Regions from separate parts of the Gracilibacillus sp. JCM 18966 genome, predicted to be linked through region 1. Evidence: riboswitches for the same ligand, from Rfam matches in the RefSeq annotation. Region 1 holds a riboswitch; the other holds the start of a gene.

The links. Region 1 has a riboswitch for S-adenosylmethionine ahead of ACZ5N5_RS02760 (PLP-dependent aspartate aminotransferase family protein). Riboswitches for the same ligand answer to the same signal wherever they lie in the genome.
Region 2: another riboswitch for S-adenosylmethionine. It lies ahead of ACZ5N5_RS18625 (alpha-hydroxy-acid oxidizing protein); the one in region 1 lies ahead of ACZ5N5_RS02760 (PLP-dependent aspartate aminotransferase family protein).

What each region holds. Positions count from the first base shown of each region.
Region 1 covers NZ_AP043883.1:615,240-619,459, reverse strand. The annotation lists gene ACZ5N5_RS02760 (PLP-dependent aspartate aminotransferase family protein) at 179-1,894, opposite strand; SAM riboswitch class I at 1,979-2,090, opposite strand; gene ACZ5N5_RS02755 (Hsp20/alpha crystallin family protein) at 2,268-2,735, shown strand; gene cls (cardiolipin synthase) at 2,817-4,220, shown strand, end outside.
Region 2 covers NZ_AP043883.1:3,803,982-3,808,201, forward strand. The annotation lists partial or broken gene ACZ5N5_RS18615 (sugar-binding transcriptional regulator) at 1-513, opposite strand, end outside; gene ACZ5N5_RS18620 (glutaredoxin family protein) at 747-992, opposite strand; gene ACZ5N5_RS18625 (alpha-hydroxy-acid oxidizing protein) at 1,501-2,400, opposite strand; SAM riboswitch class I at 2,571-2,680, opposite strand; gene acsA (acetate--CoA ligase) at 2,699-4,220, opposite strand, start outside.

The sequences.
Region 1 (4,220 bases):
AAAATACGATAAAAGGAGCATTAATGAGGGGGTTATCGCTCATTCTCCTTGAAACTTGGAAACAAGCAGAGATTCTTAAAACATAAAGAAACCGTGAATCCGGTAAAAGAAAGGATTCACGGTTATATATTATTTATCTTGGGGAGATAAATAAACGATAATTAGGGAGAATCACGAATTATTCTCCACGGCGCAAGCGGTCTGCTTCACTAAATGGGCAACGATTTTCGACAATGATCGTTCCATTTGCTTGTGCCTTATTTACAACCTTTTCATTAGCTGCATCTCTAAACCAAATAATTTTTGCTTGGTCAGAGACTTCTTCTACTTTACTTTCATCTGCTACAAAAGCAATATCAATTTCTTCCTCAATATCGGAAAGTTTATTCACAGTTTTTAATCCATACAGAGAATCGTCTGTATTACTTACAGGAATGACTTGGTAACCTAATTTTTTCAGGTTGGTTATCGTTTGTTCTTTGTCTTGATCATAACCAAGTATTGCGATGGTTTTCGGTCTGATGCCACCATCTTCTCTAGCGAATGGTGAGGATAATGCCCATGTAATGGCCTTATCCGCATCTACCTGGATGGTAGGCTCTGAATTTGTTGCCTTAGCAATAGCTTGGTCTAAATCGTTAATAATATCTTCAGCTGTCTCAATACCAACAGATAAGCGTACTAATTCTTCAGTAACACCAGAAGCTTTTAATTCTTCTGCATTTAATTGCTGGTGAGTGGTAGAAGCAGGGTGAATAATGAGTGACTTCGCATCCCCTACATTTGCTACATGTGACCATAGTGTAATGTTATCAATTAAGTTGCGACCAGCTTCACGGCCACCTTTAATACCAAAGACGATAATAGAACCAAAATGGTTGCGTAAATATTTCTTCGCAAGTTCATGGGATGGATGATTACGAAGACCTGGATAAGCTACCCAATCGACTTGTGGGTGATTTTCTAAGTATTCTGCAACAGCTTTCGTATTTTCACTGTGACGAGCAATGCGTAAATGCAATGTTTCTAAACCTTGTAAGAAATAAAAGGCATTTTGTGGACTTAAGCATGCACCAATGTCACGAAGTAATTGTACACGTAATTTAATGGCAAAGGCAGGTGCGCCAATATCAATACCGAAGCGAATTCCATGATAGGTTTCATCAGGTTCTACAAATCCAGGGAACTTATCACTGTTCCAGTTAAAGCGACCACCATCAACGACAATACCACCAATTGTAGTACCATGGCCTCCGATCCATTTTGTAGCAGAATGGACAACAATATCTGCTCCCCATGTAAGAGGTTTACAAACAAATGGTGTAGCAAAAGTATTATCGATAATTAAAGGAATACCATTTTCATGGGCAATATCTGATACTGCCTCAATATCTAAGATGTTGAGGCTTGGGTTGGTTATGACCTCACCAAAGATTGCTTTCGTTTTAGAAGTAATAGCATTTCGAAAGTTTTCAGGATCCGTTCCATCAACAAATTTTACGTTTATACCATACTTCGGTAATGTCTTATTAAATAAATTATAAGTACCGCCATATAGGTTGCTGTCCGCAATAATTTCGTCTCCTGAATTTGCAAGGTTGAGAATGGCAAGTGTAATAGCTGCCATACCTGATGCTGTGGCAACCGCTGCCACACCATCCTCTAATTGAGCAATGCGTTGTTCAAAAGCATCTATTGTAGGGTTCATAATTCTGGAATAAATATTTCCAGGCTCCGCCAGAGCAAATAAATTTTGAGCATGCTCTGTATCATTAAAAACGTAAGAAGTAGTTTGATAGATTGGTACGGTTCTTGAATTAGTTGTTGGATCTACTTGCTGTCCTGCGTGCAATAGTGCCGTTTCCGTTCCTGTTACATTAAATGAATGTGTCATGAAATTTCCCTCCAGAAAGATTATTTTTTAAAAATAAAAAACCTCTTCTTAAGCTAAGAAGAGGTTCGTGTCCTGATCATCCTCCTCTTATCTATCAGGTCCATACCTGTAGGAATTAGCACCTTTTCAAATGGATGTTCCATTGACGGTTGCCGGGCTTCAACGGGCCTAGTCCCTCTGCCACTCTTGATAAGAGTTTCTGTATGTAATTAATTGTTTTCTATTATATCGGATAAAAATTTTGTCGTCAATAAAAATAAAATGAATTTTCTGAATAACGAGGGTTCCTGCTTCCCTTTGTTCTAACGATAGCCCATTACTTTCGAAAATTAGACGCATACACTATAAAAAGAATGGGAAAAGGAGGATAAGTATGGAAAATCGCAATCAACCGAATCATAGTGTATCTCGTTTTGGAGAACATTTTATTAAGAAGCTCGATGCCTTTTTATACGATAAACCAGCGAACAATGTGATGAAATCGATTGATCAATTTTTTGAACAGGCGAGAGGTCCAGAGAGAATTCCGGTAGATGTCTTGGAAACAGATGAAGAGTGGCTTGTGAAGGTTGAATTACCTGGAATTAAAAAAGAACAAATACAAATTAACTTTTTAGGGAATCAACTAACTATTGATATTTCTCACAAGCATGAAACCGAACAGGTAGATCAAACGTATCATTATTATCACAAAGAACGTAAAGAGTTTCGAAATCGTAGAACCGTCACACTACCATATGTAGTGGATAAAAGGACCGCGAAGGCATCCTTTTCAGAGGGGATATTAAAAATTTGGGGACCAAAGCTAGAAGCTGATCAAAATACAATGAACATTGATTAAGCTAATAGTCACTGTGCTATTAGCTTTTCTATAAATGTGCTATATTAAAGAAGGGTTAGCTAATGAGAGAGGAGGGGCCACATGGGTATTGTACAACTTATAATTAGCTTTATTTTAATTTTTAATATTATATTATCACTTACTATTGTTTTTTTAGAGAGGAAAAATGCAACTTCAACCTGGGCATGGGTAATGGTCTTAACCTTTATTCCAATTGCAGGCTTTATTTTATATCTTATATTTGGAAGAAAATTAAGCAATAAAACTATATTCACTTGGGACACCAAAAGTAAATTAGGGGTAAAAACAGCTGTTCAACAACAGTTGAGGGAGATTGAGAATAAAGAGTTCCGAGTCAATGATCCACGCATGCATCAGTATGAAGATCTCTTTTATTTACACTTAAGAAATGATGATGCCATATTTTCCCAAGACAATGATGTTACAGTATTTACAGATGGGAATCGCAAATTTAATTCTTTAATAGAGGATATTGAGAAGGCAGAAAATCATATTCATTTGCTTTATTACATTATGCGCTCCGATCAACTAGGAAGGCGGTTAGCAGATGTATTAATGAAAAAGGCAAAGGAAGGAATCGAAGTAAGGGTCCTATATGATGATATGGGATCGAGGAAATTTAGTAGAAGGCTAATCCGTGAGATGCGCAGAGCGGGAGCCGAAGTAGAAGGGTTCTTTCCTCCTCTTATACCAAAGCTAAATTTTAAAATAAATCACCGTAATCACCGCAAATTGGTGATCATTGATGGGAAAATTGGTTATATCGGTGGCTTCAATATTGGTGATGAGTATCTTGGTGTTGATAAACGATTTGGCTATTGGCGAGACACACATTTACGGATTATTGGTAGTGCAGTTAAGCATATGCAAACACGTTTTATTTTGGATTGGAACCAAGCATCTCGGCACGACATCGAGTATGATGATAAGTATTATGCGGCCAAATCTGCTGGCAAAGTTGGGATGCAAATTGTATCAAGTGGACCTGATTCTGATTGGGAACAGATTAAGCATGGCTACATTAAAATGATCATGTCTGCGAAGGATTATGTTTTTATTCAAACACCATATTTTATTCCAGATGAGAGCTTGTTAGATGCGCTTAGAATTGCTTCATTATCAGGGGTAGATGTCCGGATTATGATACCGAATAAGCCAGACCACCCTTTTGTATACTGGGCAACCTATTCCTATATTGGAGAGTTACTCGAAGCAGGGGCAACTGTTTATATTTATCAAAAAGGGTTCCTCCATGCTAAAATGATTGTAGTAGATAGTAAAATTGCCTCCGTTGGGACTGCAAATATTGATGTAAGAAGCTTCCGATTAAATTTTGAAGTAAATGCCTTTTTGTACAACGAAACACTTGCGGAAATGCTAGTAGATGAGTTTGAAAAGGATATGGAGCATGTATCCCAGTTAACCTATGCATTATATAAGAAAAGGACGAAATGGATTCGTTTC
Region 2 (4,220 bases), 1.0 Mb from region 1:
AATGGTATTAGCTTGAATCTCTACTTGTTCACCGAGACCACCGCGAGCCGGTACAAAGGTACAATTTCTAGCATGTTCGAGTGGCTTCATTTGATTCGCAAGTTCTGTCATTGTCGTGCCACCTGTCACAGCTATCGTTTGACTGGAAGTTAAGATCGTATTTAAGTACTGGACACATGCTTTCCCAAGTTCCTGTTTTACCGTTGTATGCACATCACTATTCCCAGAAACGATAATAACATGCTCCAATTGTAATTTATCCTTAATTTGGTTTTCTAAAACACGGAATTCGGAAATTTCATTCATGAATTGCGCCAATTTGACAATAATCTCGTTTCCTTCTTCCGTCACGCGCATTCCCTTTGAAGTGACGATGATAAATCCATGCTTATTTAGAAATTCAATCTCAGCCCTTACTAGACGTTCCTTGAAATTAATATTTTCAGATAAACTTCTTCTGCCAATCGGTTGCATTTGCTGAATAAATTGTAGAATTTTATATCGTTTTTGCATGACATCTAAAATATCTGGGAATAATTTTTCTTGAATATCTAATAATTCCTTCAAACAGAAACGCTCCTTTTCTCCGGGAAAAATATGTCCCTCCTAGCCAAATTACGTCCCACTCACTACAAAAAATTGGGCTTTTCGTCATGAAAGCCTTCATTTCCCTAATTTGGTTAGTAATTTTGGATGGCTAAATTAACTTCCAAAATAATTGTATCAAAATGTATGGAATGACTCAACTATTTTTGCTGAATTGTTTTCAGAAAATTTTCTATTTTAGGTAGATCAATTATTTCTGTGTCGACAATTTCCCCTTCTATCTCGACAACTGGGATGATTAAATGAAATTTATCTAATAATGTCTCATCTTGATAAATATCAATTACTTCTATCTCAAAACCATACTCTTCTTGTAATATTTCTAATAATATCTTTGCATCTAAACATAGGGAGCAGTCCTTCTTCCCATATAATTTAACAATCAATAATTACCCTCATTTCTCGTATTAGAATTATTATCTGTTAATTTACTATATCCTATTACTAAAATTTTTTAAACAAATGTTCACTAGTATCGCATTAAGATAAATTATGAACAGATGGTGGTCAGATTATTCAGAAAGTGATTTAATAGCAATAAAGAGTGAGATGCAAAAATGAGAGTGTGACTTGCAAGAATATGGAGCTAGTTGCAAAAATGTGAGCGTAACTCGCAAGAATATGGAGCTAGTTGCAAAAATGTGAGCGTCACTTGCAAGAATATGGAGCTAGTTGCAAAAATGTGATCGTAACTCGCAAGAATATGGAGCTTGTTGCAAAAAAGAGAGTGTGACTTGCAAAATAAGCAACTAACTTTACTCAATTGCAGGACAAATGTTATATGAAACTGGGACAATAAGAAAGAAAAGAATACGTATTTTGACTACGTTCAATCATAGTACCGTTCAGATTCTCATCTTCTCTATTCAGTTTTGTCCCAGATTCAGTTGCTTCCTAATATGATATCAATTGATCGATGACCTTTTTAACTCCACTTATTCCATCTGTACTCAGCCCATAAATATAAGCCTTCTGAATAGAAACTGCATCGGCGCCAGATGCCAAATAGTACTGTATATCCTCCTTGGAATAAACATCTGTTTCCACAATCAGATGAAATGCTTCTCCTACTATATCTCTCATTGCCCTCAACTTCAGCCCATTCGGTAAAATCACTCCACTAATACGGTATTTTAGGGCTTGTCGAATGTCTTGTTCTTGTACATCACCTTGGAGATACACAGGTAATGTCGTGAACTGTTGAAGGTAATTAATCTTCTCCCAATTGACTGACGAAGTATTATATTCAGAAAGAATTAACTGTTGAAAAGCTTCTTTATCTTTTCCATAAGCTTTTCGATGAAAAATAGGATCCACGACAAAATTCCCATTACCTTTTTCGCACGAATCCATACCATTAACCGAATTATTTGATAATGGGATAACAATGGCTTGATATCCTGCTAATTCTGCCCGTTGGACGAAGTGCTTTGTTAAATCAATGTCTTGTAATAGATTAGCGGAAAACCATAATGTATGTTCATTGGATACATCACTAATTTCCTCCACACTGTAGGATGAATTGATGCCTACTATAAAAGGGATATTTTTTTCAGCTGCTGCTTTTGCTGTCGCTAGTTCACCATCTTCATGGAAATAAGTTTGTGCTCCCACTGCACCTAATAGTATTGTAGGCAATTTATTGATCGTTTTCTTCGGATTATTGAATTTTATTTCTTCATTACCGTAAGTAGATTCCGTACTTCTATTTAAATATTCCAACACAGTTGGTGTCAATTTTTGTTTTGCCTCTTCCTCTAATAATTTTATCCAGTTCATTTTGGTTACTGTCATGTTGTCTCCTCCTATTGTAAATGGTTTTCCTTATCCTTAACCCAAAAGGGTACGCGACCGTCCGTTAGTCAAAGCGACGCTTTCGAATCCTAGAGGCGATGTCCTAAAGACGGCTTTTCTTTAAGAAAAAAACTCCCTCCTGTTCATCAAAACAAGAGAGAGTTATTTCCCTCTTATCTTCCAAACTTTTGACGTTTGCTGGATTTAGCACCTTGTAAACATTGAGTTTATAGGTTGCTGGGCTTCATTGGGCCATTCCCTCCACCGCTCTTAATAAGAGTATGTTGTATTATTTTTTTCATGTTTGTTGTTTTTGAATTTCTTGTGCTTTCAATTGTCTTCGCAAAATCTTTCCACTAATTTTCGTTTTTGGTAGCTCTTCTACTACTTCTATTTCGCGAGGAGCAGCATGTGCTGAAAGATTTTTGCGAACAAATAAGCGAATCTCATCGAGTAATTCCTCTGACTCTGTAAAGCCCTGACGTAAAGTAATAAATGCCTTGACTAATTCACCACGTAATTCGTCTGGCTTTCCAATAACCCCAGCCTCTTCAACAGCTGGATGCTCGATTAATTTACTTTCTACTTCAAATGGACCAATTCTTTCCCCTGCAGAATTTATCATGTCATCATTTCTACCTTGAAAAAAGACATAGCCTTCTTCATCCTGTAAGGCCAAATCCCCAGAAAGATACCAGCCTTCATATTGAAAATACGATTGAAATTTATCTTTATTTCCCCATATCTCCTTCATCAAGCCTGGCCAAGGAGTTTTTACTGCTAATTGTCCTACTTCACCACTATCCAGGATATTTCCTTCATCATCAAGAATACCAACTTCCATTCCTGGTAGTGGTCGCCCCATTGAACCTGGCTTAATCTTTTCAGATGGTAGATTTACAATTAAGTGACCACCCGTTTCTGTCATCCACCACGTATCATGAATTCGTACACCGAGATTTTCCCAAGCCCAATTAATAACTTCGGGATTTAGTGGCTCTCCAACACTTAATACATGACGGAGAGAGGATAGATCATATTTTTCATGGAGTTTTCCTTCTGATAACAGCATTCGAAATGCGGTTGGGGCACTATACCAAATTGTAACACCTAATTCCTCAATTAACGAATACCAACTCTCTGCTTTAAATCTGCCCCCTTGAACCACCACCGTTGCTCTGTTTAATAATGGGGCGAACAATCCATACACACTACCAGTCACCCACCCCGGATGAGAGGTACACCAATAGACATCCTCATCTTTCATATCGAGCACCCATCTACCTGTTACGATATGATGCTGAACGGCTCGGTGGGCATGTAACACACCCTTAGGCTTTCCAGTTGATCCACTTGTATAATGAATTATTAAACCATCTTCCCAGTCAACCCATTCTACAAGCTCATCACCTTCAACAGGTACTAAAGGTTGTTTTTCCAAGTCTTCTACAAATAAAATAGTATGTAGACTAGGAATCTCTTTTTGTGGAACTCTTCCTACTAGTTGTTGATCTGTAATTAGTACTGTTCCTCCACAATCATTCATCCTATCCTTTACCGCCTCTTCCATAAAGGCTTCAAAAAGCGGCCCTGCGATTGCTCCTACTTTGATAACCGCTAAGATTGCTATATAGCATTCTGCTGTTTTTGGTAAAAATACAAAAACACGATCCCCTCTTTTGACTCCCTTTTCTTTTAAAATCCTAGCATAATGATCTGTTTTATCTTTTATTTCTTTAAATGTATAGGACTTTCGCTCTGTTCCATTTATATAATGTATCGCAATCTTATTACCAAAGCCTTCTTCTACATGGCGATCA